DNA from 2 places in the Marinobacter sp. R17 genome. Region 2 is predicted to be linked to the other one. Evidence: predicted binding sites of a transcription regulator. Region 2 holds the regulator's gene; the other holds the start of a gene.
The links. The regulator FliA, encoded in region 2, starts transcription of late flagellar genes. The targets are predictions, from matches to a motif close to CTAAAGTTTNNNNNNNNNNNGCCGNTAA.

Region 1: a site for FliA is predicted at 2,819-2,846, ahead of EB809_RS17100 (methyl-accepting chemotaxis protein). Genes of this name have one in related genera too.

What each region holds. Positions count from the first base shown of each region.
Region 1 covers NZ_RHGZ01000027.1:55,792-72,133, reverse strand. Annotated here, with positions in the region: partial or broken gene EB809_RS17110 (transposase) at 1-83, shown strand, start outside; gene EB809_RS17105 (GrxA family glutaredoxin) at 138-392, opposite strand; gene EB809_RS17100 (methyl-accepting chemotaxis protein) at 558-2,690, opposite strand; gene EB809_RS17095 (YqaA family protein) at 2,906-3,328, shown strand; gene EB809_RS17090 (ABC1 kinase family protein) at 3,338-4,759, opposite strand; gene EB809_RS17085 (sensor domain-containing diguanylate cyclase) at 5,106-6,164, shown strand; gene lipB (lipoyl(octanoyl) transferase LipB) at 6,149-6,748, opposite strand; gene EB809_RS17075 (YbeD family protein) at 6,837-7,106, opposite strand; gene EB809_RS17070 (D-alanyl-D-alanine carboxypeptidase family protein) at 7,130-8,302, opposite strand; gene EB809_RS17065 (septal ring lytic transglycosylase RlpA family protein) at 8,479-9,351, opposite strand; gene mltB (lytic murein transglycosylase B) at 9,384-10,376, opposite strand; gene rodA (rod shape-determining protein RodA) at 10,505-11,647, opposite strand; gene mrdA (penicillin-binding protein 2) at 11,640-13,547, opposite strand; gene rlmH (23S rRNA (pseudouridine(1915)-N(3))-methyltransferase RlmH) at 13,557-14,027, opposite strand; gene rsfS (ribosome silencing factor) at 14,030-14,380, opposite strand; gene nadD (nicotinate-nucleotide adenylyltransferase) at 14,525-15,181, opposite strand; gene EB809_RS17030 (glutamate-5-semialdehyde dehydrogenase) at 15,204-16,342, opposite strand, start outside.
Region 2 covers NZ_RHGZ01000002.1:111,805-128,146, forward strand. Annotated here, with positions in the region: gene EB809_RS02495 (class I SAM-dependent methyltransferase) at 1-632, opposite strand, end outside; gene EB809_RS02500 (uracil-xanthine permease family protein) at 711-1,979, opposite strand; gene upp (uracil phosphoribosyltransferase) at 1,982-2,620, opposite strand; gene flhA (flagellar biosynthesis protein FlhA) at 2,837-5,014, shown strand; gene flhF (flagellar biosynthesis protein FlhF) at 5,073-6,344, shown strand; gene EB809_RS02520 (MinD/ParA family protein) at 6,454-7,266, shown strand; gene EB809_RS02525 (RNA polymerase sigma factor FliA) at 7,334-8,077, shown strand; gene cheY (chemotaxis response regulator CheY) at 8,371-8,757, shown strand; gene EB809_RS02535 (protein phosphatase CheZ) at 8,775-9,560, shown strand; gene EB809_RS02540 (chemotaxis protein CheA) at 9,574-11,766, shown strand; gene EB809_RS02545 (chemotaxis response regulator protein-glutamate methylesterase) at 11,783-12,907, shown strand; gene EB809_RS02550 (flagellar motor protein) at 12,907-13,647, shown strand; gene motD (flagellar motor protein MotD) at 13,659-14,441, shown strand; gene EB809_RS02560 (ParA family protein) at 14,697-15,479, shown strand; gene EB809_RS02565 (chemotaxis protein CheW) at 15,511-16,342, shown strand, end outside.

The DNA.
Region 1 (16,342 bases), on a different contig from region 2:
TCAAGCGGATGGCGTACGGCTACCGGGATAACGACTACTTCTTCCTGAAAATCAAAGCCGCTTTTCCCGGTAAAGTGCGATGAACCTAAAAAAGGCGCCCTCATCGGGCGCCTTTTTTGGTTCTGCCGGCTGACAACTCAGGCCAGTGAAGAAGCCTCCCGCTGCTGCACGTAGGTGGCAAATTCGGTGAAGCCACCGACGTGCTTGTCGCCGACAAAGATCTGCGGCACGGTATAGACCGGCTCGTTGATCATTTTTTCGATGTCCGCTTTGCTCATCCCTTCGGCAATCATATCCACAAACTGATAATCAAAACCTTTGATTTCACACAGTTGGCGGGCACGGACGCAAAAACCGCAACTCATGCGGCCATAGATGGTCACGCGATCCATCTTCGACCTCCTCGGATTCAATGGGGCTCAGCTTGCCAGACGGCCGCGTCTTTTCCCATTTGGTGCTTTGAATGATCGTCATAGGCTCTGCGTATGCGGCCAGGTGGGCGGTATCAGGGCCGACAACGCACTGTCGGCTTCTGGCACCGCCCTACCCGGTCCGGTTCAGGTCCGCAGGCGGTTAAGCTGTTCTTCCAGCGATATCACCTGCTCACCCAACTCTTCGCCGTTACCGCGAACCCGCTGAGACAGTTCGCGCAGGTCGCTGGCGGCATCGCCGATGTTGGTCAGGTTGCGGTTGATCTCCTCGCTGACCGAACTTTGCTCTTCGGCCGCCGTGGCCACCTGGGTGACGTGCTCGACGATGGTGGCGATACGCTGCACCACCTCGGCCAGTGACTGATCCGCCTCGCGGGTCCGTTCAACCGCGTTGGTGGCCCGGTCGACGCCGCCGCGGATGACCGTCACCGTCTGCTGGACCTCGCCCTGCAGCCCTTCAATCATCTCGCTGATCTCGTCGGTGGACTCCCGGGTCCGCGACGCCAGTGTGCGCACCTCATCGGCGACTACCGCAAAGCCCCGCCCCTGTTCGCCGGCCCGTGCCGCTTCAATCGCCGCGTTCAGAGCCAGCAGGTTAGTCTGCTCGGCAATGCCGCGGATGACTTCCAGGATGCGGTTGATGTCGTCACTGCGGTTGGCGACCTGACCGATGGCCCCGCTGGCCTCTTCCATATCGGCGGCCAGTTCCTGCACGCCTTTGACGGCGGTGGTCAGGGTCGACTGGGTGCTCACGACCCCGTCGCTGGCTTCCCGGGCATTGCCCGCAGCGTCGCTGGCAAACGTGGCGACTTCACTGGCAGCGGCCGACATCTCGTTCATGGCGGTCACGACGCTGTCAATCTCGCTGTGCTGACGCGAGGTGTTTTCCTCGGTTTCCTGGGCAATGCGGCGAACGCTGTCCGACTGCTCGCTGACGCGGCCATTGATCGACTTGAGGTCGTTGATCATGTCCCGCAGTTTCGCCAGGAACGCGTTGAAGCCGTCCGCCAGTGCAATCAGCTCGGCGTGGGTATCAATCTCCAGCTCCTGGGTCAGGTCGCCTTCGGCGCTGGCCAGATTGGCCATGCGGTCACGGATGCGATCCAGCGGCCGGGTCACGCTGCGAACCAGCACCACCAGCAGCAACAGGGAAACGATCGACACGATGATGCCCGCCGTCAACTGGCGCCCTGCCGTGGCGTCGACTTCCTCGCCCAGGACATCCTCAACCTTGCTCAAGTCGGCCAGCGCGACATCCCGCGGCAGTTCGATGATCATCGACCAGGTCGTGTCGGAAGCCTTGATGTGGATCGGATACGCCACCGCGATGTCTTCGCCGTTATCAAAGACGTCGTTGTCACCGTCCTTGTCCAGCTTGCGATAAGCCGCCGCCCGATCCGGCAGGGCTTCCTTGAGCGGCCGCCCAAGGAACTTGTCGTAATGGCTGGTGCCGGCAATCAGGCCCATCTCGCTGACCAGGGTCACGCGGCCGGCGCCGTCGTACAGGTTCTGACTGACCTGCTTGAGCGTCTTCTGGATGGTGGACAGATTGATGTCGGCACCGACGACCCCGCCGAACTTGCCATCCTTGAATATCGGCATCACCAGGCTGGTCATCAGCTCGGAATAACCGTCACTGATCTCGTAGTTGTAGGGCTCCATGGTGCAGGGCTTGAGGGTTTCCTTGGAGCACAGGTACCACTCGGCTTCGCGGATGCCGAATTCGTTCTTGGTGGTATCGTACTTGGTCGACGGATCCGCTGTGCGACTGAAGTGGATCTTGCCGTCCTGGTCCCGGTAGTAGTAGATCTCCAGCGTGCCTTCATCACTGCTGTGATCTTCCACACCCCCGGTGAAGTAGCGGTCCTGGCCGTCGTAGGCATCAGGCTCGAACTGCGCGTAGATGGAGCTGAGTTCCGGCTGGCCCTTGAGGATCGCGCCGGCGGTTTCCATCAGGTCGCGGCGGCTCATGCGCGCGGAATCGGAGCCTTCGACGTTGCGGTGAATCACCTCGCGGAACGTTTCCGGGATCTTGTAGGCCCGGTTGAAGATACTGGCCACCAGCTCACCGTACTGGCCGGCCGTGGCACGCAGGCGCTCGACGACAATGTTCTGCACCAGTTCGCCGGTGTCATCGGAAATGCGCGACTCCATGCTGGAGAGCGATACCTGGGCGGTTATGATCATGCTCAGGCCCATAATGAGCAGCAGCACAATGACCAGCGCGTAGAGTTTGACTTTCAGAGACAGCTTTTTCATGACACTCCCGGGTCACAGAGTGAGGCAGCACCACCCGGTCCGGTAGGGGCACCGCAGATCTTCGTATACGTCGTACGCCATCACGCCCAGCTCCCTTGTCTCAGACTTTGTGCGACTGACAAGATAAGCTATCGGCCTGACGGACGATTTCTTGATAACGATAGTGATCGACCGGTAAACCCACCACTACACTGTGTAATCAGACGGGAGTCGATTTGGCATACCTGTCCCTGTTTTTTACGGCCTTTGCCGCAGCCACCCTGTTGCCGGCCTACTCCGAGGTTCTGCTCGGCGGGTTGGTAACGCAGGGCTACTCGCTGTGGGGCTTGTGGCTGTTCGCCACACTGGGCAACACCCTGGGGTCGGTGTTGAACGGCTGGATCGGACGGCAGGTGGAGCGTTTTCGCCACAAACGCTGGTTTCCGGTCAGTGAAAAACAGTTGCAACAGGCCCAGAACCGGTTTAACCGGTTCGGCCAGTGGTCGCTGCTGATGGCGTGGCTGCCCATCGGCGGTGACGCGCTGACGCTGATCGGCGGCATCATGCGCGTCCCCTGGCTCAATTTCATCGTGCTGGTTGCCATCGGCAAGGGCCTTCGCTACGCCCTGGTGCTGTGGCTGGTGCTGGAAGCGACCTGACTTCCGGGGTCAGTCGCCGGCGTCCCGGGCGGCCGCCTCTTCGCTGTCGTACAGATAGTCCTGCAACAGATCCTCGCCGTTAAACTCCGACCGCAGCACCGCAATGAAGGTGTAGACACCGATCAGCTTGCGGTTGAGGAAGACGAATTCCTTGGGCGGAATCCGGAAATAGCGGCTGATGGCGGAACGCGCCGCCTGACGGGCCACCCGCGACGGCAGGTCGCTCTGCTTCCAGCGGTACTGGCCCTGCTCGTTGACCGCGAATTCGGGCCACTCGCCGTTGGCCGGGGCCAGCGGTTCCAGCACCGACATGCAGACTTCGCCGAATCGCCGCAGCACGTCCTCGGGCCAGCTCTCGCTCATGAAATGAAGCTTGGTCCCGCCTTCGATGACCCGCTCCAGATCCTGCTCATAGGACGCCCGGATCATGTCCCGAACCGGCTCGAGGAAGCTGTCCGGGTATTGTTGCACGGCGCCAAAGTCCAGCAGTACGATCTGGTCGCTTTCGGTGCCGGCTTCCTCGGCAATGCGGATGCGGTAGTTGCCGAAGTTGGGGTCGGTCTGGATCTCGCCCCATTCAAACAGCTCACGGAAGAACAGTTCCAGCGCGGCACGGCCCAGCGCACTCCGACGCTCGAGCGACAGCGAAGCCACCTTGTCCGAGCTGACCGGCCAGCCGGGCTCGAAAGTGGACGCCATCACATGGCGGGTGGAATACTCCGGCAGGACCCGGGGCACCACGAAACGGTCGTCGCCCTCCAGCATCTTGCGGAAATGCTCGGTGGTCCGGGCTTCCAGCGCGTAGTCCACTTCCCGGTGCATCATGGTGCGGACTTCTTCGAGCCATTCGTTGAATTCGGGGCCCATGGACACAAAGCGCCCGACTTTCAGAATCTGCGCGACCGCATTGAGGTCGCTGTCCACCGCCGTGTCGACGCCCGGATACTGGACCTTGAGCACAATCTCAAGACCGTCACTGCGGCGTACGGCGCGATGAACCTGCCCCAGCGAGGCCGATCCAATCGGTTCGGGATCCACGTCCAGCTGGGCCAGGCGCTCACTGCCCAGCTCCTTGGCCAGCACCTTCTCGACAGAAGGCCAGGCCAGTGAGGTGGTCTGATCTTCCAGGGTGTGCAGCGCCTCGGTCACTTCGGCCGGCAGGAAATGCTCGCCGTAGAGCGCCATGACCTGACCGATCTTCACCACGCTGCCCTTGAGTTTGCCGAGTTCATCCACCAGGAACCGGGCCTGGCTTGAGAGCATCTGGCGGTGGCGTTCTTCACGCTTTTCGCGGCTGCTGAACAGGTTGGTGGCCATGTGCGTGGCCATGCGGGTACCGGCGAACAGACCGGCCCGGGTCAGACTGAGCCGGCGCTCGAAGCTGCCGGTCTTGATGCGGGAAACGGATTTGCGCGTTTTTTTGGAAGTCATCAAGGGATCCAGAAGCTGATGAATGCTGCAGCCCGACGGCCGAATGGTCGGCTTCCGGGCGCTCTTCGAAAGTGGGTCCTACCGATTATACGTGAGCCCGACCCGTCTCTGGTCACCGACCTGCCGCGCCAGCCCGGTTTCCGGAGCCAATGGATTCCCTGCAGCTTTGCCGTGTAGTGATCACTGATTAACCAGCACAGGCGACTATGCGACGCCGCAAACGTCATGTTTACGTTTTAAAACAGAGCGCTACTGCATTTGGCGCTATGCTCGTATCGATTAAACAATAAATATAACGCTAACAATGATGCCCGATTCATCCAAGTCTTATTGGCCGTCAGCCCCTGTGCCCGACCACACTCGGGGCGAAATACCGCTTCCCCGGCTGATCAACTGGCTCAGCGTGGGGGCCCTGCCGGTCCTGGTTTTCTTTGCCTACCGGGCTGCTGGCCGAGGCGACACCCTGGTGATGGCCACGCTGGCCACGGTGGGCGTGATGCTGATGCTTAATGCCCTGGTGTACCTGACGCTGCGGCATCAGACCCTGCACCGGCGGACGTTCATCGTCATCATTGCCGCCCTGTTCATTTATGTAGCGACCGCCGCCTTGGAAGACGGCTCCGCGATCATCTGGCTGTTCGCCTATCCGCCGATCATTTTCTACATCAGCACGCCCCGGGTCGGCGTCCTGACCTGCGCTTTTGGCCTGACGGCTCTGGTCGGCCTGTTTTCGCCGCTGGGAGACCTTCTTTTCAACACGCCATACAGTGACAGCTTCCGGCTGATGATGATCAACGTGCTCGCGTTCGAAATGGTCTCCTGCTACGTCCTCGACCTGAGCCGGCGGCGCAGCAAGGCCAGTCTCCTCACCCTGGCCGGCGAGTACGAGTACGCGGCCAAGCACGACACCATGACCGGCCTGACCAACCGTCGCGAAGGCCTGATCCGCCTGGAAGGCGAGTACCAGCGCTACCTTCGCAACCGCCAGTCGTTTTCGGTGATCCTGCTGGATATCGACCTGTTCAAGGGAGTTAACGACCACTACGGCCACCAGACGGGCGACGAGCTGATCATCAAGGTGGCGGACAAACTGAAGGAAGGGTGCCGCCGGATCGACATTGTGTCGCGCTGGGGCGGTGAGGAATTTCTGGCGATCCTGCCGGAGACCGGAGTGGAGGAAGCCATCCGGATTGCCGAGCGGATCCGCCAGTCAATTGCAGCGGCTCCTGCCACCTATGACGGCCGGATTGTTCGGACGACGATCAGCGCGGGCGTAGCCAGCATTCACGGCGCCGAATCCCCCAGCCGACTGTTGCAGCGGGCGGACGAAGCCCTCTACACCGCCAAGGCGACGGGGCGCAATCGGGTCTGTAGCGGGGAAGTCCCCAATCAGGATACGGCCTGAACGACGGGCAACCCGGTCTCGAACCGGACCCGGCCCAGATCCAGTCGTTCTACCAGGCGAGCCACCAACGCGTCCTGGACGCCATCAAACGTCGCCTGGGGGGCGTGATCGACCACCTGGGTCATGGCCATGCCCGTCAGGCCACAGGGATTGATGCGACGGAACGGCTCCAGGTCCATATCGACATTCAGCGCCAGGCCGTGGAAAGAGCAGCCGCGCCGAATGCGCAGGCCCAGTGAGGCGATCTTGGTGCCCTGGGTGTAGACACCCGGCGCATCGGCGCGCGGGGCCGCATCGACGCCCAGGTCCGCCAGGATCGCAACGATGCTGTCTTCGATACCACTGACCAACTCACGCACACCGAAATGGGCCCGGTGCAGGTCGATCATCAGGTACACTACCAGCTGGCCGGGACCGTGATAGGTCACCTGGCCGCCCCGGTCCACCTGGACCACCGGAATGTCTCCCGGCGCCAACACATGCTCGGCCTTGCCGGCTTGCCCCTGGGTGAAGACCTTGGGATGTTGCAGGCACCAGAGCTCGTCCGCGGTCTCGGGCGTGCGCGCGGCGGTGAAGCTCTTCATCGCCTCCCAGGTCTCCAGGTATGGCTGAAGACCCAGGTGGCGAACGATGACGGAACGGTCAGATGTTTCGGACACGACAGGCTACCGGTTAGAGGACCATGTGAACGCGACCGCTGGCTTTGAGCTCCTCGAACAGGGCCTTGAGCTGCGGTTCGCCGGTCGCCACGATCTTGATCTGCACGGAGCTGAAACGCCCCTGGCGGCTGTCGTTGATCGTGATGTCGGTTTCATCGATGCCCGGCGCATGGCGCTCCACCACTTCCACGACAAATTCGCGAAAGTCCGGCGCGGCCGTGCCGATCACCTTGATGACGTAATCACACGGGAATTCAATTTTGGGCGGCTGCGGTTCACTCATGCTGCTTTCCTCACTGTCGCCAATCAGCTGAACAACTGCACGAAGAACAGTTTGATCGCATCCCAGATGCGTTTAAAGAACCCGCCTTCGTCCACCGCTTCCAGTGCCACCACCGGGCGCTTGACCACTTCCTGGCCGTTCAGCGTCACCCGCACCTGACCCAGTTCCTGGCCAGCCTTCACCGGCGCCTTGATCACGCTGTCGATGTCCATGACCGACTCCAGCGAATCCTTGGTGCCGCGAGGAATGGTGACGATCGCATCGTTGGCCAGTCCCACCTGCACCGATTCCTTCTGTCCGCCCCAGACGGTGGCATCCTTCAGCGGCTGGCCGGCCTTGAACAGGGAGTGGGTTTCGTAATAGCGGAAACCGTAGCTCAGGAGTTTCTGCACTTCCTGGGCCCGGGCTCTCTCGCTATTGGTGCCCATCACGACACCGATCAGTCGCATATCGTCGCGCTTGGCCGACGCCACGAGACAGTAGCCGGCGGCGTCCGTGTGACCGGTCTTCAGGCCGTCGACGGACGGGTCACGCCACAGCAGCGAATTGCGGTTGGGTTGACGGATATCGTTGTAGGTGAAGTATTTCTGGGAATAGATCGGGTAGTTGTCCGGGTAATCGTTGATGATTGCCCGGGCCAGCAGCGCCAGGTCGTGCGCCGTTGAATAGTGTTCTTCGTGGGGCAGGCCGGTGGCGTTCATGAAGTGGGTGTTCTTCATGCCCAGGATCTGCGCCTGCTGGTTCATGATGTCGGCAAACGCGCCCTCACTGCCGGCCACGTACTCGGCCAGCGCCACACTGGCGTCGTTACCGGACTGGATGATCATACCGTGCAGCAGATTCTCGACGGTCACGTTGGACCCTTCCTTGACGAACATCCGCGAACCGCCGGTGCGCCAGGCATGCACGCTGATGGGCACCTCGTCGGACATGGCAATCCGGTCCTCGGACAGTTCACGCTCGACGATATAGGCCGTCATCATCTTGGTCAGACTGGCCGGCGGCAGGCGTTCGTCGCTGTTGCCCTGCACGATGATGTGGCCGCTGGCCGCGTCCATCAGCACGTAGGAGCTGGCCGCAATCTGCGGCGGCGACGGGATCAGGGACGGCTGGGACTGGGCAGCCGCCACCGAGACCCAGGTGAACAGGACGATCAGCGCGCGGAAAAATGTTTGAAATACCGTATTCTTAGCCATGGAACCATTCAGCAGTTACATCAGTTGACGATACCCGACGGGTATCACGGGATTCGGAAGAACCATCCGCCTTTACAGCAACAACCGGCCTCGAACCGGTGAATCAGGCGTCTGCTTCCGGGTCATACGCAGCGCTGACGATGACAATGCCACCGCCAGCCACCGGCACGGGCCCACTATAGAGGATCGGTCACCACAATCGGGCGCCCCAATCCCCCCTGTTCGATCAGTTTACTTTCCTGTTCGGCCTGTCCGCGCTGCGCGAACGGGCCAACCTGCACCCGGTGATAGCTGCCGGCGGCATACACCCGAACCGGCGCCTGGGTCACGTTTCGCAGGCGCTGCGAGAGCTGTTCGGCCGATTCCACCTGCGTAAACGAGGCCACCTGGACGAAGATTCCCTCTTTCGCGCTGGAGGTCGCCGGTGCAGATTCCCGCGACGGCGCGGCCTCTCCGGCCACCGACATACTACCATCACGCGACACCGTAATCGCGGCCACCTCTACATGAGCGGTGCCGCGCTTCTGGTAGCCCAGTTTCTTGGCCGCGGCGTAGGACAGATCGATGATCCGGGAGCTGTGGAACGGCCCCCGGTCGTTCACCCGCACGATCACACTGCGGCCATTGTCCAGGTTGGTCACCCGGGCATAGCTGGGCAGCGGCAGGCTCTTGTGGGCCGCCGTCATCTTGTACATGTCAAACGTCTCGCCGTTGGACGTCTTGTGACCGTGAAACTTCTCGCCGTACCAGCTCGCCGTGCCCCGCTCGACATAGTCGCTGGCATCCGCCAGCACCGTATAGCGTTTGCCCCAGACCGTGTAAGGCGATTTATTGCCGTAGCGGCTGGGCGGCTCGTAGCGAGGCGTGGCACTCTTCAGATCGCTGACGTCGTAATCCTCGGACGGCGCCCGATCCTGGCTGATACTGTACCGCGATGACGATGTACCGGCTGACGACGAGGTCTCAGGACTCGACGCACACCCGGCCAGCAGCCCGGCAGCCACGGTCATCACCAGAGCCAGCCCTGGCTTTACACTAATCGGATTCATGCGCCGTTCCGCCATCGTCCAGCAAGACACGCCTAACCTCTCGCCTTATCCGGGTTCCGCGCCAACGCCTGCGACAGCGCCAGAACGGCCATCGCATACAATTGACTGTGATTGTAACGGGTGATGACGTAAAAGTTGGGATACGTCAGCCAATTTTCTTGACCTTCCTCAGCCTGCAACCGCATCAGGCGTGCCCGGGTTTCCGCCGACACGCCGGCTTTTGGCACGATACCCGCGGCCTGATAGTCCGCCACCGTCAGTTTCGGGGCCAGCCCGTCAGTGAACAACGCCTGCGGATAATCCGCCCCTGCCACCGGTTCCGCCACCGGAGCGCCAGCCTGCCACCCGTGGCGGGCAAAATAGTTGGCCACGCTGCCGATGGCGTCGACCGGGTTATTGACGATGTCGGCGCGTCCATCGTGATCGAAATCGATGGCAAAATCCCGGTAGCTGCTGGGAATGAACTGGCCAAACCCCATGGCTCCGGCATACGAACCCTTTAGGACTGTCGGATCCAGCTCTTGTTCCCGGGCCATCAGAAAAAATTCGCCCAGTTGCTTGCGGAAGAACGCCGAGCGAGGCGGATAATCGAACGCCAGCGTCGTCAGTGCATCCAGCACCCGGTAATTACCGGCGTATTCACCGTATTGGGTTTCCACACCGATAATGGCCGCCACGATGTAGCGTGACACGCCCAATTCCTGTTCCGCACGCGCAAACGTGTCTGCGTGGGTCTGCAGGAACGCCTGCCCCTTCTCGATACGCGTCGGCTTTATGAAGATGTGCCGATATTCATACCATGCCAGGGTGTGTTCCGCCGGGTGACTGATCGCTTCAAGAATGGATGACTGGCGCTGGGCGCTGGCGAGCCAGATTTCCAGCGTACTCCGATCAAATCCGTGCTGACGGACCATCTCGTCGACAAACGCCTGCCCGGCAGGCGTTTCCACATAACCGGCATGAGTCAGGGACGCCACCAACATCGCCCACAGCCCCAGTACGACACTCATGATATGTGAAGGCATGATCGTCCCCGACGTTCTTTTTATGTTGGCCGCCCCGGCGCTTACTCCGCCGGGGCGGCCAAAGACTAGCATGATGCCCAGAGCCGCCACCACTGCGCGCCCCCGTTATGAATAAAAGGTAACGTCACCTAAGCCGAGATCATTCGCCGGTGCGTGTGGATCGACATCATCACCCCGAACGCCGCCATCAACGTGACCATCGAGGTTCCACCGTAACTCACCATGGGCAACGGCACTCCCACGATCGGCAATATGCCGCTGACCATACCGATGTTGACAAAGACGTAAATAAAGAAGGTCATCGTCAGCGCCCCGGCCACCAGGCGCCCAAAAGAGTCCTGAGCATTGACCGCAATATAGAGGCAACGCGCGATAATCAGGAAGTACAGTGTGATCAGTAGTGTGACGCCAATAAAACCAAACTCCTCGGCCAGTACCGCAACGATGAAGTCCGTATGGCTCTCCGGCAGAAAATCCAGATGCGACTGAGTGCCGTGCAGCCATCCCTTGCCCATCAGCCCGCCAGAACCGATCGCCGTCTTCGACTGGATGATGTTCCAGCCGGCGCCGAGCGGGTCGCTCTCTGGATCCAGCAATGTCAGCACCCGCTGCTTTTGGTAATCGCGCATGATAAAGAACCACAGCACGGGCGCCGACACGCCTGCCATGGCAAAGAACGCCGCTAACAGCTTCCAGCTCAAGCCCGCAAAAAATATGACGAACAACCCGGCCATCCCGACGAGCAGGGCCGTGCCCAAATCGGGTTGCTCGACAATCAGACCCATCGGCAGAAACACAATGACCAGCGCAATGGCGACCCGCGAAATGCGTGGCGGCAGGTAGTGTCGGGATAGATACCAGGCGGTCATGATCGGCACCGCCAGCTTCATGAACTCCGAAGGCTGGAATCGCGGCAGCCCCGGCAGCGCCAGCCAGCGCTGCGCCCCTTTGGCCCCGATCCCGACCAGCAGCACGGCGATCAGCGCGATCACTCCCAGCCCGTAAAGCCAGGGCGCCCAGCGCCGGTATACGGAAGGGTCCAACTGGGCGAATACGAACATCACGACCAGCGCCACACCGATCCGGGCGATCTGGGCTTCAACGATGGCAATGCTGCTGTCGCCGCCGCTATACAGCACAAACAGACCGCCGACCAGCAGGATCAACAGAAGCACGAGCAGTATTGGATCCAGATGAATCTTGGCCAGAAAGCCCTGCGGGGCGTGGAGGCTCGGACCGGACATATGCCGGACGATATCGCGATCAGCCATCGTTGGAGCCCCCTGCCTTGGCTTTGTCGGCAACGACCGGTTTCTCTGGCTCTCCAGCATTCATATCCAGTAACCAGGCATCAATCAATTTGCGGGCCAGAGGCGCCGCCGTACTGCTGCCGCCGCCGCCATTCTCGACGATCACTGCGACCGCTATCTTGGGATCCTTCAGCGGTGCAAATGAAATGAACAAGGCATGGTCGCGCAGTCGCTCTCGAATTTCGTCGGCATCATAGTGCTCGTTTTCCGCGAGACTGAAGACCTGCGCGGTACCGGTTTTGCCAGCAAACGAGTAGGGGGCGCCGCGACCGGATCCACGAGCTGTCCCATGCGGCCCCTGAACCACAGAATGCATGGCATTCCTGACGTATTCCCAATCTTCCTGTCGCTGAAGGACGATGTCAGGATGGCCATCCTCAGGCAAAACCTGCTCGGTGCTCTCGGCACCAGAAGCTTTCATCAGCATTCGCGGCGCATGCCAGTTGCCACGGTTTGCCAAAACTGCCGTCGCCGTTGCCAGTTGCAAGGGTGTGGCCAACAAAAACCCCTGGCCAATACTCATATTGACCGAGTCTCCGGGATACCAGGGTTGGTGCTTGACGCCCCGTTTCCATTCCCGGGTTGGCAGCAGGCCTGGCTGGGCACCGCTGACATCCAATGCAGTGACCTTGCCGAAACCGAACTGGTCGAGGTACTTGCTCATTGTATCCACGCCCATGCGCTCGCCCAGGTCGTAGAAGTAGGTGTCGCAGGACTGAGCGATCGCCTCATCAAGATTGACCCAGCCGTGACCGCCCCACTTCCAGTCCCGGTACCGGCGGCCCTTGCCGTCGATCTGGTAGTAGCCGGGATCCCAGATCGTGCGATCGCGCGTGGTGTTGTCGCTGTCCAGTCCCGCCACGGCCATCATCGGCTTGATGGTGGAGCCCGGCGGGTACTGGCCGCGCAGGGCGCGGTTGAAGAGCGGCTTGTCCGGCGATTCACTGAGCGCCTTGTAGGCGTCGACACTGATGCCGGTCACAAAGAGGTTGGCGTCAAAGCCCGGGACGCTGGCCAGCGCCAGGATGCCGCCGGTCTTGGGTTCAATGGCGACAATGGCCCCGCGCCGACCATTGAGAAGATCGTAGGCTTTCTGCTGTAGGCGAATATCCAACTGCAGATGCAAATCGTCACCGGGAACCGGATTTTCCTGCTCCAGTACGCGCAGCGTCCGGCCGCGGGCATTGGTCTCGACGTGTTGGTAGCCCACCTTGCCGTGCAAAGCGTTCTCGTAGAACCGCTCCACACCGGACTTACCGACGTAATTCGTACCCGCATACTCGATGGGATCAAGGCGGCGTAACTCGTCCTGATTGATACGCCCGACATAACCCAGGGCGTGGGAGGTAATTTCACTATAGGGGTAGTAGCGGACCAGCTCGGCCTCGACTTCCACGCCCGGCAGCTCGTAGCGGTGCACGGCCATGCGGGCAATCTGTTTCTCGCTCAGGTCTGAACTGAGGGAGATCGGCGAATAGGGCCGGCGGTATTCGTCCAAGCGTCGTCGAAAGCGCTCCAGCTCCTCATCGCTGATGTTCAGTATCTGGCGAAGCTGGGCCAGCGTCTGGTCCATGTCCGGCACCCGTTCGGGGACCACGGTCACACTGAACACCGGCCGATTTTCCGCCAACAGAACGTCGTTACGGTCGTAGATCAGGCCCCGCGGCGGCGCAATGGGCTGCACCTGGACCCGGTTTTTTTCCGACAGCGTGGTGAAGTTCTCGTGATTGAGAATCTGCAGGTAGTACAACCGCGTCACCAGAATGCCGATCAGGCCGAGCATGATCACCAGGGCAACCAGCACACGACGCTGGAACAGGCGACGTTCGGCTGCGGTATCCTTGAATTCCCCCCAGGGCATTAAACCGTCCTATGCGCGGTGATATGGATGATTGCGGGTAATGGACCAGGCGCGATACAGCTGCTCGGCCACCAGGATGCGAACCAGCGGATGGGGCAGCGTCAGTGGCGACAGGGACCAGAGCTGGTCCGCCCGGGCCCGGCATTCCGGCGACAGGCCATCAGGCCCGCCAACCAGGAAGCTGACGTCCCGGCCGTCCATTTGCCAGGCTTCCAACTGACTCGCCAGCTTTTCCGTGGACCAGGCCTTGCCACCCACCTCCAGCGCAATGACCCGATCACTGCGGCCGATGGCCGCCAGCTGGGCCTCGCCTTCCTTTTGCATCAACCGGGGGATATCGGGATTCTTGCCGCGCTGGGCGAGTGGCGTTTCCGCCAGCTCCAGGGGCAGGTCGGGCGGGAAGCGCCGCGCGTACTCCTGGTAGCCGTCCTCAACCCAGCCGGGCATCTTCTGGCCAACACAGACCAGTTTCAACCGCATGATTATTCGCTACCAGCCGCACCCAGGTTGGGCGCATCGCGCCAGAGGCGTTCCAGATCGTAGAATTCGCGGGTGGCCGGCATCATGACATGCACGACGACATCGCCCATGTCCACCAGCAGCCAGTCGCTGTTCTCACCACCTTCCACATTGGCCGAACGAACACCCTGGGACTTGACCTCGGTAATCACCGACTCGGCCAGCGAGCGGACATGCCGGCTGGACGTCCCCGATGCGATGACCATGTAATCCGTGACGCTGGTTCTGTCCCGGACATCAATCACACTGATGTCCTGCGCCTTAACCTCCTCAAGTGCGTTTACGACCGTATCTCTCAGTTGCTCAGCCTGCATAATTACCCTGTTCGACGGTGTCTCCACCTGGCGTGCCGGAGCCGGTCCGGCCCCAACGGTTGATGCGCTGCCCCGGGCAGCGACAATGAAGCGGGCATTGTACCACCAAAATCCCGGGACAGGTCACGATTCGACCAGTTCCGGTCAAGCCCGGAATGACGGCCCGGACTCATCACGATAAAGGCCGGATTCCGCGATGATGTCGCACACCGGATCCGGCGCCAGATAGCGGATCGAGCGCCCGTCCCGCACCGCCTGGCGCACGCCAGTGGCGGAAATGTCCAGCAGCGGCAGCGACACGGACCAGACCCGGCCCGACGGCGCCTGCTTCAGTGAGGTCACATCGGTATCGGCGTTGTCCGCCAGCAGTTGCCCGGCCGCGCTTTCGGCCGGGATGGTATAGCCCGGCCGCTCCACCACGATGATGTGGGCCAGTTCCAGCAGGCGCTGCCAGCGGTCCCAGCGATCGATCGATGCGAAGCTGTCGGTACCAACGACCATCGCCAGAGGCTCTTGCGGCCCTCGCTCCTGGCGCAATTCTTCGAGAGTATCGACGGTGTAGGACGGCGTGTTACGGGTCAGTTCCCGCTCATCCACCGCCAGCCCCGCCTCACCGGCAATGGCGCTGTAGAGCATCCGCAGACGCAACTCGGGTGACGCACCCGGCTCATCCCGATGCGGCGGCAGATGGCACGGCACCAGCGTCACGGTGTCGATACCGAGGACCTCCCTCAGTTCGACGGCCGTGCGCAGGTGAGCGTGATGGATGGGGTCAAAGGTTCCGCCAAGAATGACTTTCATAGACTGCTCAGGCCCCACCCGTTCAGGAACGGATGTGACCGTCGCCGAACACCACGTATTTCTGCGAGGTCAGCCCTTCCAGACCGACCGGGCCGCGGGCGTGCAGCTTGTCGGTGGAGATTCCGATCTCTGCGCCCAGGCCGTACTCGAAGCCGTCGGCAAACCGCGTGGAGGCGTTCACCATCACCGAGCTGGAATCCACTTCGGTCAGGAAGCGGCGGGCACGGCTGTAGTTTTCGGTCACGATGGCGTCGGTGTGCTGGGAGCTGTAGCGATTGATGTGGGCAATCGCCGCGTCCAGTCCGTCCACCACGCGAATCGCCAGCACCGGCGCCAGGTATTCGGCGTGCCAGTCGTCTTCTGTGGCGCTGATGACGTGGGCCAGGACGTCCCGGGTCCGCTCGCAGCCGCGCAGTTCCACGCCCTTCTCCTCAAAGGCGCTGGCCAGCAGCGGCAGGATGTCGGCCGCGATCTCCGCATCCACCAGCAGGGTTTCCATGGTGTTGCAGGTGCCATAGCGCTGGGTCTTGGCGTTGACGGCGATGGCCAGGGCCTTCTCCGGATCGGCATGACTGTCGATATAGACGTGGCAGACGCCGTCCAGGTGCTTGATCACGGGCACCCTGGCATCCCGGCTGATGCGTTCGATCAGCCCCTTGCCGCCCCGGGGGACGATCACGTCCACGTATTCAGGCATGGTAATCAACTTACCCACAGCCTCGCGATCCCGGGTCTTGATGACCTGGACAGCCTCTTCCGGCAGCCCGACCTGGCGCAGCCCCTCGGCGATGCAGGCGGCAATCGCCTGGTTGGAATGCAGCGATTCGGACCCGCCGCGCAGAACCGTCGCGTTGCCGGACTTCAGGCACAGGCTGGCCGCTTCCACGGTCACATTGGGGCGGGATTCATAGATGATGCCGATCACACCCAGCGGCACCCGCATCTTGCCCACCTGGATGCCGGACGGCCGGTAGCTCATGCCGGTGATCTCCCCGATCGGATCCGGCAAGGACGCCACCTGACGCAGACCCTCGATCATGGTATCGATGCGTGCCGGCGTCAGCTCCAGGCGATCGAGCATGGCTGGCTCCAGTCCATTCTCACGGCCGGCGTCCAGGTCCTGACGGTTTGCGTCCGTCAGGGCGTCACGGGAGGCATCGA
Region 2 (16,342 bases):
ATTTTCCCTTCGGGCTTGAGATAGGTTTCCGTCAGGTAGGCCGAGCCCGGTCTTGCCGCCAGACAGCGCGCGAGCCGGCGCCAGAACTGGCTGATGTCGTCGAGCGAGAAGTAGCTGGTCAGGCCTTCGGTTACCACCAGCAGCGGGCGAGCGGCGTCGAACTGATCCTCAATCACCCGTTCCAGCGCCAGCGGGCCGCCATCGGCAAAAATATCGATGGGCCGAACCTGATGATGGTCCCCCAGATAACCGTGGGTGGCGAGATACGCTGCCTTGCGGGTAGCCATGGCCGGCAGGTCGGTTTCCAGCATCTGCAGGTGAGGGAAGCGCTGGCGCAGGCGGATGCCGCGGGGCGACAGGCCGCACGCGATTTCCAGTATCTGGCTGATGCCGCGCTGTTCGATGGCTTCGTGAATCAGCTGGTCGATGATCAGGTGGCGTTGCAGAAGAAAAGTGCGGATATTGCCGCCGGTAACCAGGCGACTGAGCCCCTCAAAAGGCGTCATCAGGTTGTACAGGGCGTGGCCGGCGGGTGGAGTGAGGCCGTCTTCCGACAGGCCATTGTGCTGCCAGACGGCGCCGGTGTAGAGGGCGGTAAAGCTGATGCCGGTGCTGTCGATCGGGCGGGGCATGGGCGATCCTTGTTGTTGTCAGGGACGAGCCCTGACAACAGGCGCTCCGCTAAGAGGAGCGCCTGCTCAAGGCCCGACCTATTCTGCCGCCGGGGAATCGCCGTTGGGAATGGTCGAATCGCCCCACGCAGCCTGGCTGCCGGGCAAGATCAGGTTCAACCCGATGGCCACCACCGCGCACAGAGCGATGCCCTCCACGTGACCCAGGGCCATGCCGCCAATACCGAAGACCAGCGTGACACCGGCAATCACCAGATTGCGGGCTTCGGACAGGTCGACGTGGTGACGGATCAGCGTGTTCAGACCGACGACGGCAATGGAGCCGAACAGCAGGCACAGGATGCCGCCCATGACCGGTACCGGAATGGTCTGCAGCGCGGCGCCAAACTTGCCGATGAAGGCCAGCAGGATTGCCACGATGGCCGCCCAGATCATCACCCGCGGGTTGAAGTTGCGGGTCAGCATGACCGCGCCGGTGACTTCGGAATAGGTGGTGTTGGGCGGACCGCCCAGCATCGCCGCAGCGCTGGTGGCCACGCCGTCACCCAGCAGGGTGCGGTGCAGACCCGGCTTCTGGATGTAGTTCTTGCCCGTGACCGTGCCGATCGCCAGTACATCGCCGATGTGCTCAACCGCCGGCGCAATGGCGACAGGAACCATGAACAGAATGGCGCCCCAACCGAATTCCGGTGCGACGAAATCCGGGATGCGCAGCCAAGCCGCCTCACTGACCGGTGACAGGTCGACGATGCCCATGATGGCAGAGGCGATGTAGCCCACGATCACGCCGAACATGATGGGGATCAGCCGGAACATGCCCTTGCCCAAGACCGCGAAGAGAATCGTGGTCAGCAGGGAAATCATCGAGATCCAGATCGCGGTGTTGTAGGGGATGAGCTGCGCACTGCCGTCGCCGGCCTTGCCCATCGCCATGTTGACCGCCGTGGAAGCCAGACCCAGCCCGATGACCATGATGACCGGACCGATGACGACCGGGGGGAGCAGGCGGTTCAGGAAGCCGGTGCCCCGCAGTTTCACGGCGCCACTGAGGATCATGTAGAGGACACCCGCGGCCACCAGGCCGCCCAGGGTTTCTTCCATGCCGAATTTGGCCTTGGAGGCGATGATCGGCGCAATGAAGGCAAAGGAGGAGGCCAGGAAAATGGGGATCTGGCCGCCGGTGATGATCTGGAAGATCAGGGTGCCGATACCGGCGGTGAACAGGGCAACGTTGGGGTCCATACCGGTGATCAGCGGCATCAGGACCAGGGCGCCGAAGGCGACCAGCAACATCTGCGCGCCGGCGAGGGCCTGGCGCCATACCGGCTCGTTCGGACTCGTCTGCATGTTTAGTTTTCCTTCTGTTTGGTGCCGAAGATCTTGTCGCCGGCATCACCGAGCCCGGGCAGGATGTAACCTTTCTCGTTCAGCCGCTCGTCGATGGACGCGGTGTAGATGGAGACATCCGGATGGGCCTTCTGGACCTTGTCGATGCCTTCCGGCGCCGCCACCAGGACCAGGGCACGAATTTCCGTGCTGCCGGCCTTCTTGAGCAGGTCAATGGTGGAGATCAGCGAGCCGCCGGTGGCCAGCATGGGATCGACGATCATCGCCATACGCTGGTCCAGTTCGCCGACCAGCTTTTCCAGGTAGGTGCTGGCTTCCAGGGTTTCTTCGTTACGGACCTGGCCGACGACGCTGACGCGGGCGCCGGGGATCAGGGTCAGGACGCCTTCCAGCATGCCCATGCCGGCACGCAGGATGGGGACAATCGTCACTTTCTTGCCGCTCACGCGATCCACTTCCACCGGCCCGGCCCAGCCCTGGATGGTCTGTTTTTCCAGCTGGAAGTCCTTGGTGGCTTCGTAAGTCAGCAGGGCCGTGATCTCTTGCGCCAACTCACGGAAGTTCTTGGTGCTGATGTCCGCCCGGCGCATCAGGCCGAGTTTGTGGCGGATCAGGGGGTGCTTTACCTCGAGGACGGGCATGGCTCACCTTCTTTTCTAAAATAGGGACATAAAATCTCACCAAGGATACCTTACTTCCCCGATTCAGTCAGTCCGGGTAGGCCGCAATCCCCTTGTCGGGCGGGTTGAGCGTCGGTTGGTACGCTTATTGCGGAATACCCTCCAGATACAGTCGTGCCGTCAAAAAAACGACATCTCGGCACGTGAGATACCCTGTTTACTGGAGAACATCGGGTCGTGGACAGAGCGCTGGTCCTCAATAACGTCAAATCGCTGACAAACGGCAACCTGGGCATCCCGGTCCTGCTGATGGCACTGCTGGGCATGATGATCCTGCCCATGCCGGTGTTCCTGCTGGACGTGCTGTTCACGTTCAACATCACCCTGTCCATCGTCATCCTGCTGGTGTGTGTGTACGCATTGCGGCCAATGGAGTTTGCCGCGTTTCCGACGGTGCTGCTGGTGGCCACCTTGCTGCGTCTGGCGCTGAACGTGGCGTCGACCCGGATTGTCCTGCTCAACGGTCACGAAGGGGGCGACGCCGCCGGTAAGGTGATCGAGTCGTTTGGTGCCGTGTTGATCGGCGGCAACTACGCCGTCGGCCTGGTGGTCTTCGCCATACTCGTCATCATCAACTTCATGGTCGTCACCAAGGGTGCCGGTCGGGTGTCGGAAGTCAGCGCCCGCTTCACCCTGGACGCCATGCCCGGCAAGCAGATGGCGATCGATGCCGACCTGAACGCCGGCCTGATCGATCAGGACGAAGCCAAGGCCCGTCGCGCCGAAATCGCCCAGGAGGCGGATTTCTATGGCTCCATGGACGGTGCCAGCAAATTCGTGAAGGGCGACGCGATCGCCGGCCTGTTGATCCTGTTCATCAACATCGCCGGCGGCGTGGCCATCGGCATGATGCAGCACTCGCTGTCGTTCGGCGATGCCATGCGCAGTTACGCGCTGCTGACCATCGGTGACGGTCTGGTTGCCCAGATTCCGTCGCTGCTGCTCTCCACCTCCGCCGCCATTATGGTGACGCGGGTCACCTCCAGTCAGGACATGGGCCAGCAGATCCTGTCCCAGATGTTCACCGCACCGCGGATTCTGTTTATTGCCAGCGCCATCCTGATCATCCTGGGCATTATCCCGGGGATGCCGCACGTGGCCTTTATAGGGCTCGGTCTCATTGCCGGCGCGGGCGCCTACTACATCTGGAAACGCCAGCAGCAGGTGGAAGAGGACGAGACCGTCTTTCCGGCGCGTGGGGGCGGTATGCCGCGCTCGGCGCCTTCCGGCGGTCCGCAGGGCGGCGGCGATGGCGCGCAGAAGCAGGCCTTGCCCGGTCCGCAAACCGAATCCCGGGAACTGGGCTGGGACGATGTGTCCACGGTCGATATCGTCGGCCTGGAAGTGGGTTACCGCCTGATCCCCATGGTGGACAAATCCCAGGGCGGCCAGCTGCTGACCCGGATCAAGGGCGTGCGCAAGAAGCTGTCTCAGGATCTGGGCTTCCTGATGCCGTCGGTCCATATCCGCGACAACCTGGACCTGATGCCCAACGTTTATCGCATCACCCTGATGGGCGTGACCATTGCCGAAGCCGAGATCCACCCGGACCGGGAACTGGCGATCGACCCGGGGCAGGTGTTCGGCAAAATTGAAGGTATCGAGGGCAAGGATCCGGCGTTCGGCCTGGATGCCAGCTGGATCGAACCGGACAAGAAAGATCAGGCCCAGACCCTGGGCTACACCGTGGTGGATGCCAGCACCGTGGTGGCGACCCATCTTAACCAGATCCTGCAGAAGCACGCCCACGAGCTGATCGGTCACGAGGAAGTCCAGAAGTGGCTGGAGCAGTTGGAGAAGATGTCGCCCAAGCTGGCGGAAGAGCTGGTACCCAACACGATTTCCATCAGTCTGCTGCTGAAAGTCCTGCAGAGCCTTCTGAAAGAAGAGGTGCCGATCCGGGATATGCGGTCGATTGCGGAAGCGGTCGTCAATGTACAGCCGAAGACCCAGGACGCCCGGATCCTGACAACAGCCGCCCGCCAGTCCCTGCGTCGGATGATTGTCCAGAGCATCTGTGGCAACGAATCCGAGATCCCGGTCATCACCCTGGATCCAGAGTTGGAACAGATGTTGCTGAAGTCCATGCAACAGAGTCAACAATCCGGCGGTCAGGACGATATCGGTCTGGTGCTGGAGCCCAACATGGTGGAACGGCTCCAGCGCTCCCTGCAGGACGCGGCCCAACGTCAGGAAATGATGGGCAAGCCCGCCATCCTGCTGGTTTCGGCGCCACTGCGGCATGTCATGGCGCGCTTTGTGAGTTACGGGGTCGAACGCCTGCACGTCCTGTCTTACCAGGAAGTGCCGGACAACAAGCAGATTACGATTGTCGCGTCGGTGGGCCAGCAGTGAGGCTCGCCCAGCAACAGCAAGGCGTCGCGGGCCGCGGCGCCACCGGAGGTAGGTCATCATGAAGGTTAAACGGTTTTTTGCTCCAACCATGGCGGAAGCCCTGAAGATGGTTCGCCTGGAGATGGGAGAGGATGCCGTCATCCTGTCGAACCGGCGCGTGGACGGGGGCGTCGAAATTGTGACGGCTCTCGACTATGACGAAAATCTGGCGCGCCAGCGTCTGGGCACCGCCGCGGTCGAAGCCACCAATGGCGCCCGGCTGGCCGAAATGCAGGCGGAACAACATCGCCGCCTGGAGGAAGAACTCGGCCGCTCGCGGGACCGTATCCGGGAAATTCGTGAAAAGCGCCAACCCCGTGAGCAGGACATTCTTGATTTCACCACGCCGGAACCGGCGGCTGCCGAACCCGCTCAGGACGCCACCCATGCGGCCCTCGAAGCCATGCGGGCGGAAATCCATTCGCTGCGGGATATGGTCAACGAGCGTCGTTCTCCGGCCGCTGCAAATGGACCGGCAAACGACCCGGTGGACGCGAGTCAGCAGCGCCTGATGGAGCGACTGGAAGAGTACGGACTGTCCCACACGCTGGCCTCCACGCTGTCTCGTAACGCGGCTGGTGTTCGACTGGAAGAGGGCTGGAAGCGGGCGTTGCGCACGCTGGCGGCCGGCCTGCGCACCCAGCAGCAGGAACTGGTCGAGCAGGGTGGTCTGGTCGCGTTGGTGGGCCCCACTGGCTCTGGCAAGACCACCACCATCGGCAAGATGGCGGCGCGTTATGTCCTGGAGCACGGCGCCGATTCCCTGGCGCTGGTCACCACCGACCGTTATCGGATCGCGGCACATGAGCATCTGTTTGTATTCGGTCGCATCCTGAACGTGCCGGTGCGGGTGGTGGATGAGAGCCATTCCCTGGACCAGATCCTCGATGACCTGTCCGATAAACGCCTGGTTCTGATCGACACGGCGGGCCTGACCCATTCCGATCGCGGCCACCAGGAACAGCTTGAGGAGCTGGCTGCAAGCCGGCATCCGGTCAAGCCTTACCTGGTGCTGGCAGCCACCAGCCAGCCTCGCATTATGAAATCCACGTGGCATTGCTATAAGATGGCGAATCCGGCCGGGTGTATCATGACCAAACTGGATGAAGCCCTGACACTCGGCGAGGTGCTAGGCTTTGCCATGGAAACGGGTCTTCGGGTGGCGTATTACACCGATGGGCAGCGCATCCCCGAGGACATTCATCCGGCACAGGCGGCTCCACTGGTCAGACTGGGTGTGGAGCGTCTGAAACAGGTTCGGGAAACCGCTGTGGTTGCAGCCGGCGCCTGAGGCCCGGGAGTCCGCCGGAACAGCCGCAGGGCGTTCATGGGCTCCACTATCGAGCCGGTTATCAACCGGCCATCCTTATCAAGAGTTGTCGTGAGAGACTGTATCCGGCATGAGTAGAGTTAACCCGGTCCAGGTGATCGCCGTCTCAGGTGGCAAGGGCGGCGTTGGCAAGAGCAACGTTTCGGTCAACCTGGCTATTGCACTGGCACAGATGGGGCGTCGGGTGGTGGTTCTGGATGCCGATCTGGGGCTGGCCAACATCGACGTCCTGCTGGGTATCACTGCGAACCACAATCTCAATGATGTGCTGAACGGCGAGTGCGACCTGCGCGATGTCCTGGTCGACGGCCCGGGCGGCATCAAGATCGTTCCCGCCTCGTCCGGCACCCAGCGGATGACCCAGCTGACGCCCATGGAGCACGCTGGCCTGATCAACGCCTTCAGCGAACTGGGCGATCAGATCGACGTGTTGATCGTTGACACCGCTGCCGGCATTTCCGAATCGGTGGTCAGCTTCCTGCGGGCGTCTCAGGAATTGCTGCTGGTGGTCTGCGACGAGCCCACTTCCATTACCGATGCCTACGCGCTGATCAAGCTCATGAACCGGGACTACGGGGTGAACCGGTTTCGCATCCTTGCCAACCAGGTTCGCAACGAGCAGGAAGGCAAGCATCTGTTTGGGAAACTGACCCGGGTTACCGAGCGATTTCTGGATGTTGCGCTACAATATGTGGGCATCGTCCCTTACGACGAAGCCGTCAAAAAAGCGGTACAACGGCAGCGTGCGGTGCTTGACGCTTACCCACGCGCCAAGGCCTCGCTGGCGATCAAGGCGCTGGCCCAGCAGGTGGACAACTGGCCGCTCCCGTCTTCTCCACGGGGGCATCTCGAATTTTTCGTTGAGCGCCTGGTGGACGCCTGATGGAGTACCCTGACCGACAGGTGGCGTGGTATGACGGTCGATTGAAACACACGGGTAATCCGGATTGATGACGTTGGCAAAAGGCCTGGGAATCTACCAACAGACGAGCTCGCGCAAATCGGCCCATCAACTGGTCGAGGATCATGCGCCGCTGGTGAAAAAGATCGCGTTGCATGTGTTGGCGCGATTGCCCGCCTCTGTCCAGCTTGAAGACCTGATGCAAGCCGGCATGATCGGCCTTCTCGAGGCCGCTCAGAAGTACGACGCCGGCAAAGGCGCTTCCTTTGAAACCTATGCGGGTATCCGCATTCGCGGTGCCATTGTGGATGAGATTCGCAAGGGCGACTGGGTGCCGCGTTCCGTCCACCGCAATTCCCGTCGCATCGCCCAGGCGATCAAGGCCGTCGAAGACCGGACCGGGCGCGAGGCTCAGGATCACGAAGTCGCCGACGAGCTGGACATGACCCTGCCGGAGTACCATGCCTGCCTGGCCGATTCCAACAGCGGCCGTCTTTTTAGTCTGGATGAGCTAAATGAATCGGGAGAGCTGCCGATAGACAATGAAGAGGCCGTGCCCGATCGTCCGTTCGAAGAGCTGTCGGCAGCCGGATTCCAGCGCAGTCTGGCCGAGGCGATCGCGGCGCTGCCGGAGCGGGAAAAGCTGGTGTTGAGTCTGTATTACCAGGAAGAGCTGAACCTGAAAGAAATCGGCGCCGTCATCGGTGTCAGTGAAAGTCGGGTCAGCCAGATTCACAGTCAGGCGGCATTGCGCCTGAAATCACGTCTGACGGATTGGCAGGAAGCCCGTTAGCCACGCCGTTCAAAGCCGGTTCGCAAAACACCGGTGGAGCAGGGCAGAATGGGCGGACGCGCCACATCAGGCGCGACAAGCAAAAAGTTGACATCGAATTCCGGGAGCTTGTGGTCAGCGTTGATGCCCAGGCTACGATCCCGGAACTGTAGTTTTTGGTAACGGACGCTTTACAGCGGGCGTTGACGCGACAGAATAGGCGGTGCTTTCAGTGGCGCCGGTATCGTATGGATTGCCGGACACTGAACTGGACGCTGGATTGGTATTCCGGGCTGTAATGATTGGAGGTCCCTTTGGACAAAAACATGAAAATTCTGATCGTGGATGACTTCTCCACGATGCGACGGATCATCAAGAATCTGCTTCGCGACCTCGGTTTCACCAATACTGACGAGGCGGATGACGGCAACACCGCGCTGCCCATGCTCAAGAGTGGCAAATACGATTTTCTGGTCACCGACTGGAACATGCCGGGCATGTCCGGATTTGAACTGCTGCAGGCCGTTCGCGCGGACGAGAACCTCAAGAACCTGCCGATCCTGATGGTGACGGCGGAAGCCAAGCGTGACCAGATCGTGGCGGCGGCTCAGGCCGGCGTTAACGGTTACGTCGTGAAGCCGTTTACGGCGGCTGTCCTGAAGGAAAAGATCGAGAAGATTTTCGAACGCATCCAGTCCTGAGTATCAGAGCGCCAATCATGGGCACAAAAAAAGACAAGGCCGGCTCCCTCGATCCCGATGTCGTTGAGAAGCTGCAGCACCAGGCGGAAGAACTGAAGCAACAGGTGGACGCCGGCGATTACGCCGCGGCGATGCGCCTGATTAATGAACTGAATGATGTCCGGGACCAGAGCCTTTACCGTGAGGTTGGCCGGTTGACCCGCAGCCTCCACGAGGCCATTCGCAACTTCAATATCGATCCGCAGAACCCGGAGCAGCAGGAAGCCCTGTCCAAGATCACGGACGCTTCCGACCGGTTGGCGTACGTGGTGGACATGACCAGTCAGGCCGCCAACCGCACCATGGACATCGTGGAAGAGGCGATGCCCAAGGCCAACAGCCTGCGGGAGCAGGCCGTCGCGCTGCGAGCCGACTGGCACAAGCTGCGCCGCCGGCAAATCGGCGCCGGCGAATTCCGCGAGCTGTACAACCGGATCGACAACTTCTTCGAACAAACGGCCAGCGATGCGGAAGCCCTTTACGGCAACCTGTCCGAGATCCTGCTGGCGCAGGACTTCCAGGACCTGACCGGTCAGGTCATCCAGAAGGTCACGGCGCTGGTCAAGGAAGTGGAAGAACACCTGCTCAGCCTGGTGGTCATGGCCAGCCATGTCGATGAAATCACCGGCACTGTCCATGATATCGGCGAAACAACGACAACAATCGAAAAAGGCGAAGGCCCTCAAATGAACGCCAAAGAGCGTGAGGATGTCGTATCCGGCCAGGATGATGTCGATGACCTCCTGTCCAGCCTTGGTTTTTGAGTGAGGACACTGCATGGCGCTTGATGCTGACGAAGAAATTCTCCAGGACTTCCTGGTAGAGGCTGGTGAAATACTCGAAAAGCTGTCCGAACAGCTGGTGGATCTGGAGCAGAATCCGGATAACGGGGATCTGCTGAACGCGATCTTCCGTGGGTTCCACACCGTCAAGGGTGGTGCCGGCTTCCTGCAGCTTGAAGCGCTGGTCAATTGTTGTCATTCGGCGGAAAACGTCTTTGACACCCTGCGTAACCACAAGCGCCGGGTCGACTCCGATCTCATGGACGTGGTCCTCGAAGCCCTGGACAACGTCAATGCCATGTTTGACCAGGTACGCAACCGGGAGGAACCGACACCGGCCGATCCGGCATTGATCGAGGCGCTGGATGCCCTGGCGTTGCCCGAAGGTGAGGCCCCCGCCGCACCCGAGCCGGAGGCAGCTCCCAAGCCTGAACCGGCGGCTGAAGCCGGCGGCCATGCGGACCAGGGTGATATCACCGACGAAGAATTCGAGCAGTTGCTGGATGCCCTTGAGGATGAGAAATCTTCATCCGGCGACAGCAGCGGCGGCGATCAGATCACCGACGACGAGTTCGAGAACCTGCTGGATGAGCTGCACGGCAGGGGCCAGCACAGCGGCAAGCCGGCAGAGGATGACAAACCCGCCGCTACCGGACATGCCGGCGACAGCGGCGGCGATGAAATCACCGACGATGAGTTCGAGAGTCTGCTCGATGACCTCCACGGCAAGGGGCAATTCAAGGGCTCCGTCGAATCGGAGTCGAAGGGTGGGGGTTCATCGGATGCGGCCGCCAAGACGGCCGGTGGCGATGAGCTGATTACTGACGACGAATTCGAGAACCTGCTGGACGAACTGCACGGCTCCGGCAAAGGCCCCGGTGTCCCGGGCGTCAGCCAGCCGGCGGCGAAGAAACCGGAACCGGCACCGGCGCCCAAGAAGGCTGAGAAACCGGCGGCTCCCGCCAATAAGGACGAGAATAAATCGCCCGCCACCCCGGCCGTTCCACAGCGGGACACCCAGCCGGCTGCCGAAACCACCGTGCGCGTGGACACCAAACGCCTCGACGACATCATGAACATGGTGGGCGAACTGGTGTTGGTGCGTAACCGCCTGCAGCGCCTGGGTAACGACAGCGAAGACGAACAGATGCACAAGGCGGTGGCCAACCTCGACGTGGTGACCACCGATCTCCAGTCCGCCGTCATGCAGACGCGCATGCAGCCGATCAAGAAAGTCTTCGGCCGTTTCCCGCGTGTGGTACGCGATCTGGCGCGCAGCCTCAAGAAAGAAATCAACCTGGTCATGCACGGCGAGGACACCGACCTGGACAAGAACCTGGTCGAAGCCCTGTCTGATCCGCTGGTTCACCTGGTGCGCAATTCCGTGGACCACGGCATCGAAGCGCCGGATGTGCGCGAAAAAGCCGGTAAGCCCCGGACGGGGGTGGTGACGCTGTCGGCCGAGCAGGAAGGCGACCATATCCTGCTGTCCATCGAAGACGACGGTGGCGGGATGGATCCGGACAAGCTGCGTCAGAAGGCGGTCGAAAAAGGATTGTTCGAACAGGACGCCGCGGATCGTCTGACCAACAACGAATGCTACAACCTCATCTTTGCCCCTGGCTTTTCCACCAAGGACCAGATTTCCGACGTGTCCGGGCGGGGCGTTGGCATGGACGTGGTCAAGACCAAGATCAGTCAGTTGAACGGTACCATTCATGTGGAGTCGGAGCTGGGTAAAGGCTCTCGCATCCTGATCAAGGTTCCGCTGACGCTGGCGATCATGCCGACGCTGATGATCATGCTGGGCGACCAGTCTTTCGCACTGCCGCTGGTCAACGTGGTGGAAATTTTCCATCTGGACCTGACCAAGAAGAACATCGTCGACGGTCGCGAGTGCATCGTTGTACGCGACAAGGTGTTCCCGATCTACAACATCAAGAACTGGCTGATCCACGGCGCCGTGGGCAACCCGGACCCCGAGAACGGTCACGTGGTCATTGTCGCCATGGGCACCAAGCGGGTTGGCTTCGTGGTGGATCAGCTGATCGGCCAGGAAGAAGTGGTGATCAAGCCATTGGGCCGGATGCTCCACGGCACGCCGGGTATGGCCGGTGCGACCATTACCGGCGACGGGCGGATCGCGCTGATTATCGATGTGCCCAGTCTGCTGCAGCACTACGGATAACAGGGGAGATGCCTGAATGACCGTTTCCGTTCTGGTCGTTGATGATTCCGGTTTCTTCCGCAAGCGACTCACCGAAATCCTGAACGCGTCGGGTAATATCCGCGTGGTCGGTGCCGCCACTAACGGTCGTGAAGCGATCGAGATGGCGGACAAGCTGCGCCCGGACGTGATCACGATGGATTATGAGATGCCCATCATGGATGGCATCACCGCCGTGAAGGAAATCATGAAGCGCCGGCCCGTGCCGGTGTTGATGTTTTCGTCGCTGACCTACGAAGGCGCCCGGGTGACGCTGGATGCCCTGGAAGCCGGGGCCGTGGATTTCCTGCCCAAGAATTTCGAGGAAATTGCCCGGGACAATAGCCAGCTCCAGAAGATCCTGCGCGAACGTATCCTGGATGTGGCGCGCAGTCGCCCCGGCACTCGACCGGCTCCGGCCGTGCCGTCCACGCCGCCACCCGCGCAACCGGCTCGCCCGCAGACACGTGGTCCTGCCAGGCCCACACCGGCACAGCGCCGGGCCGAGCCGGAAGCGGAAGCCGCCCGGTCATCGCGCAAGACCCAGCCGCGCAGTTACAGCGTGGTGGGCATTGGCACGTCCACGGGCGGCCCCATTGCCCTGCAGCGGGTTCTTACCCGTTTGCCATCCCGTTTTCCGGCACCGATCGTGCTGATCCAGCACATGCCCGCCAGTTTCACGCCGGCGTTTGCGGATCGCCTCAACAAATTGTGCCAGATTGAGGTCCGCCAGGCTGAAGACGGCGACATGCTGCGCCCGGGCCTGGCCCTGCTTGCGCCCGGCGGCAAGCAGATGATGATCGAGAACAAGGGCCCGCATGGCCGGGTGCGCATCCTGGAAAGCGACGAGCGCCTGACCTACAAACCCTGCGTCGACGTGACGTTCGGCTCGCTGGCTCGCAGCTTTCCCGGCAAGACCCTGGGTATCATCCTGACCGGCATGGGCGCCGATGGTAAGGAAGGTTGCCGGATGATGAAGCAGTCCGGTAGCGTGATCTGGTCCCAGGATGAGAAATCCTCCGTGATCTACGGCATGCCCATGGCGGTCGCCAAGGCCGGCCTGAGCGACGAAGTACTGGCCCTGGATGACATTGGCGAGCGGATGGTCGAGGGCGTCTGCTGATGGACGTGCTCAGCTTACTGGGCATCATCCTCGCCTTTGCCGCCATCCTCGGTGGCAACGTCCTGGAGGGCGGTGCGCTTGGGTCCCTGTTCAATGCGCCCGCTGGCCTGATCGTGGTGGGCGGCACGGTCGCCGCGACGATCCTGCAAACCTCCTGGCCGGTCATCAAGCGGGCGCTCAAACAGGTCCGCTGGGTGTTTGTGCCGCCTTATATCGGCCTTGAAGACGGTATCGACAAGGTCATCAACTGGAGCGTACGCGCCCGCAAACAGGGATTGCTGGGCCTTGAGGGACTGGCCGAGCGCGAGCCGGAGCGGTTTGCCCGTAAGGGGCTGCAGTTGCTGGTCGATGGCGCCGAGACCGAATCCATCCGCAGCATCATGGAAGTGGAGCTGGATGCCCGCGAGCAGAGTGATATCGAAGCGGCCAAGGTGTTTGAGGCGATGGGTGGTTATGCGCCGACCATCGGCATCATCGGCGCTGTCATGGGGCTGATCCAGGTCATGACCAATCTGGAAGACCCCAGCACTCTGGGGGCGGGCATTGCCACTGCGTTTGTGGCCACCATCTATGGGGTGGCGCTGGCCAACCTCCTGTTCTTTCCGGTCGCCAGCAAGCTGCGCGCCATTGCCCGCCAGCGCACGCGCTACGAAGACATGATGATTGACGGCCTCATCGCGATTGCGGAAGGGGAGAACCCGCGCTCCATCGAACTTCGCCTCAAGGGCTTCATCCAGTAGCAGGCACGACTATGCGACGCCGGCGCGCCAGAGAAGACGACCAGCACAACCGGGAACGCTGGCTGATATCCTACGCGGACTTCATCACGTTGCTGTTCGGCTTTTTCGTGGTCATGTATTCTGTCTCGTCGGTGAACGAAGGCAAGTACAAAGTGCTTTCGGAAACCCTGACCGGGGTGTTCAATGCGCCGCAGCACTCGGTGGAGCCGATTACCGTCGGGGATCGTATTTCCCGCCCGGAACCGCCCGCAGAAGATCAGGTGATCGCACCTCCGGTGGCCACTGCCCCGGCCAATGAAGCCAACGACGAGGAAGGGCGCAGCAAGGCCCTGGAATCCATCGCCAACCAGCTTGAAGACCATTTCCAGACCCTCATCAACAAGGGGCTGATTTCCGTTGAGACCAACGAGAACTGGATCGAACTGAGCCTCCAGAACAGCCTGCTGTTTGGCTCCGGCGATGCCGAACCCCATTACGATGCCTTCCCGGTCGTGGAGAAAATTGCCGGTATCCTGTCCGGCTACGACAATGCCGTTCGCGTCGAAGGCTTCACCGACAACCAGCCCATCCACACCGCGGCCTACCCCTCGAACTGGGAGCTGTCGGCCGCCCGGGCGGCAGCCGTTGTCCGCTTGCTGGCGAGCAATCACATCGATCCGCGGCGCATGGCAGCGATTGGTTACGGCCAGTACCAGCCAGTGGCCCGCAACGACACCCGGGAAGGGCGCAGCCGCAACCGGCGGGTGGTTCTGCTGATCTCCAGGGACGCCAGTATCCGCGGTGCCGTTCGCTAGATCGCAGTCAGCCACAGTTTCATCCGCGTTTCATTTTCGCTTCCAATCCCCTGAAACTGGCATGGTTTCTGTATTTATCCTTGTCGTCACCAGCGACGGGCAAAGGTTTGCCTGTTGCCGCGTCGTCGGCTTGCGGAAGCGGCTCAAGTTTTCCGTCACGGAGCCGATACAAAAATAAATGTCATGGCAGCGGTGAGTGCGATCTAATCAGGCACCGCAGGGTACTGCGATGAGGCTCAACGGGAGAATGATTTCGTGCGAATCTGGGCGGTCGCCAATCAGAAAGGCGGTGTCGGCAAGACCACAACGGTGGTCACACTGGGTGGATTACTGGCCGAGTCGGGTAAGCGTGTGCTGGTTGTCGACCTCGATCCCCACGGTTCGCTGACCAGCTGGTTCGGGCATGATCCGGACAGTCTGGCTCACAGTGCCTTCGATCTGTTCCAGCACAGTGGCAAGGTGCCCGAGGGGCTGCCGGCGCAACTGCTGTTGGAGACGTCCTGCCCGGGGTTGTCGTTGATACCGGCCAGTTCGGCGCTGGCGACGCTGGAGCGAAAGATGGTGGGTGTCGAGGGCATGGGGCTGATCGTCTCCCGGGCGCTGGCGCAGCTCTGGGACGACTTCGACTACGTGCTGCTGGATAACACCCCGTCACTGGGTGTATTGATGGTGAACGCCCTGGCGGCGTCACAGCGCCTTCTGGTACCGGTGCAGACCGAGTTCCTGGCGATGAAGGGCCTGGAGCGGATGATCAACACGCTCAAGATGATCATCCGGTCGCGCAACACGCCATTGCCGTACACGATTATCCCGACGCTGTTCGATCGTCGCACCCAGGCGTCCGTCCACAGTCTCAACGCATTGCGCAAAGCCTATCCCGAGGACCTGTGGCGTTTCGCCGTTCCTGTGGACACCAAGTTCCGGGATGCTAGCGAAGCGGGGCAGGTGCCGTCCGCATTCAGTGGTGACACCCATGGTGTCAGGGCTTACCGGCGTCTGCTGGATGATCTGATCGAACAGGGCAAAGGCCAGGAATGAGTACGTCAGTTTGTTGACGCCGGAGTCGTTGATGCAGGAAAAGAGTCAAAAAACAGACTACGTCGATCCCACGGCGGCTCTATCCAGTTACCTGGACGATCTGTTGTTCGTGGCGACCAGCACGGCGACGGAAACCGAGACCGAAACCGAAACCGGGACGGAGGTCAAAGCCGAAGCGCCGGTCGCGCCGGTGGAAGCGCCGCCCTCGGTGGATGTTGCGGAACAGGACCGTGTCAAACAGGCTGAACGCGAGGCCCGTCGTGAGCGCGTGCGGGCGCAGGCCCTGCGTGTGAAGGCCCGTCGGGCGGAGGCGGAGAAGCAGCGTCAGGCGGAAGCACTCCAGCAGGTTGAAGCTCGGGCTGTGGTGACAGAAACGGCCGCACCGCCGGCGCCAGAGGTGATCGCCGAGCCAGCCGACGCGGCCCAGCCCGATACCCAGCCGGCACCGCTGGGGCGTCCAGAGTGGGCGGATCAGGCGTTCGAGTGTCTGATCTTCCGGGTTGCAGGTCTGCAGCTCGCGGTTCCGCTGGTGCTGTTGGGAGCCATCCATCGCATGGATACCGACCTGCATTCGATTCCCGGGCGCCCCCGCTGGTTTATGGGCATGATGCCGTCAGGCGAACACAACCTGCGGGTTGTGGACACCGCGGAATGGGTGATGTCGGGACGGGTTCCCGAAGGCGCGCGGGACGGCTACCAGTTCGTGATCCGGCTGGATGACAGCGAGTGGGGCCTGGCCTGTGACGAAGTGGCCCAGTCCTTTACCCTGCGCCCGGACGATGTACGCTGGCGCTCGGAGCGCAGCCGCCGGCCCTGGCTGGCGGGCACGGTGGTGGATCACATGTGTGCGCTGCTGGATGTGG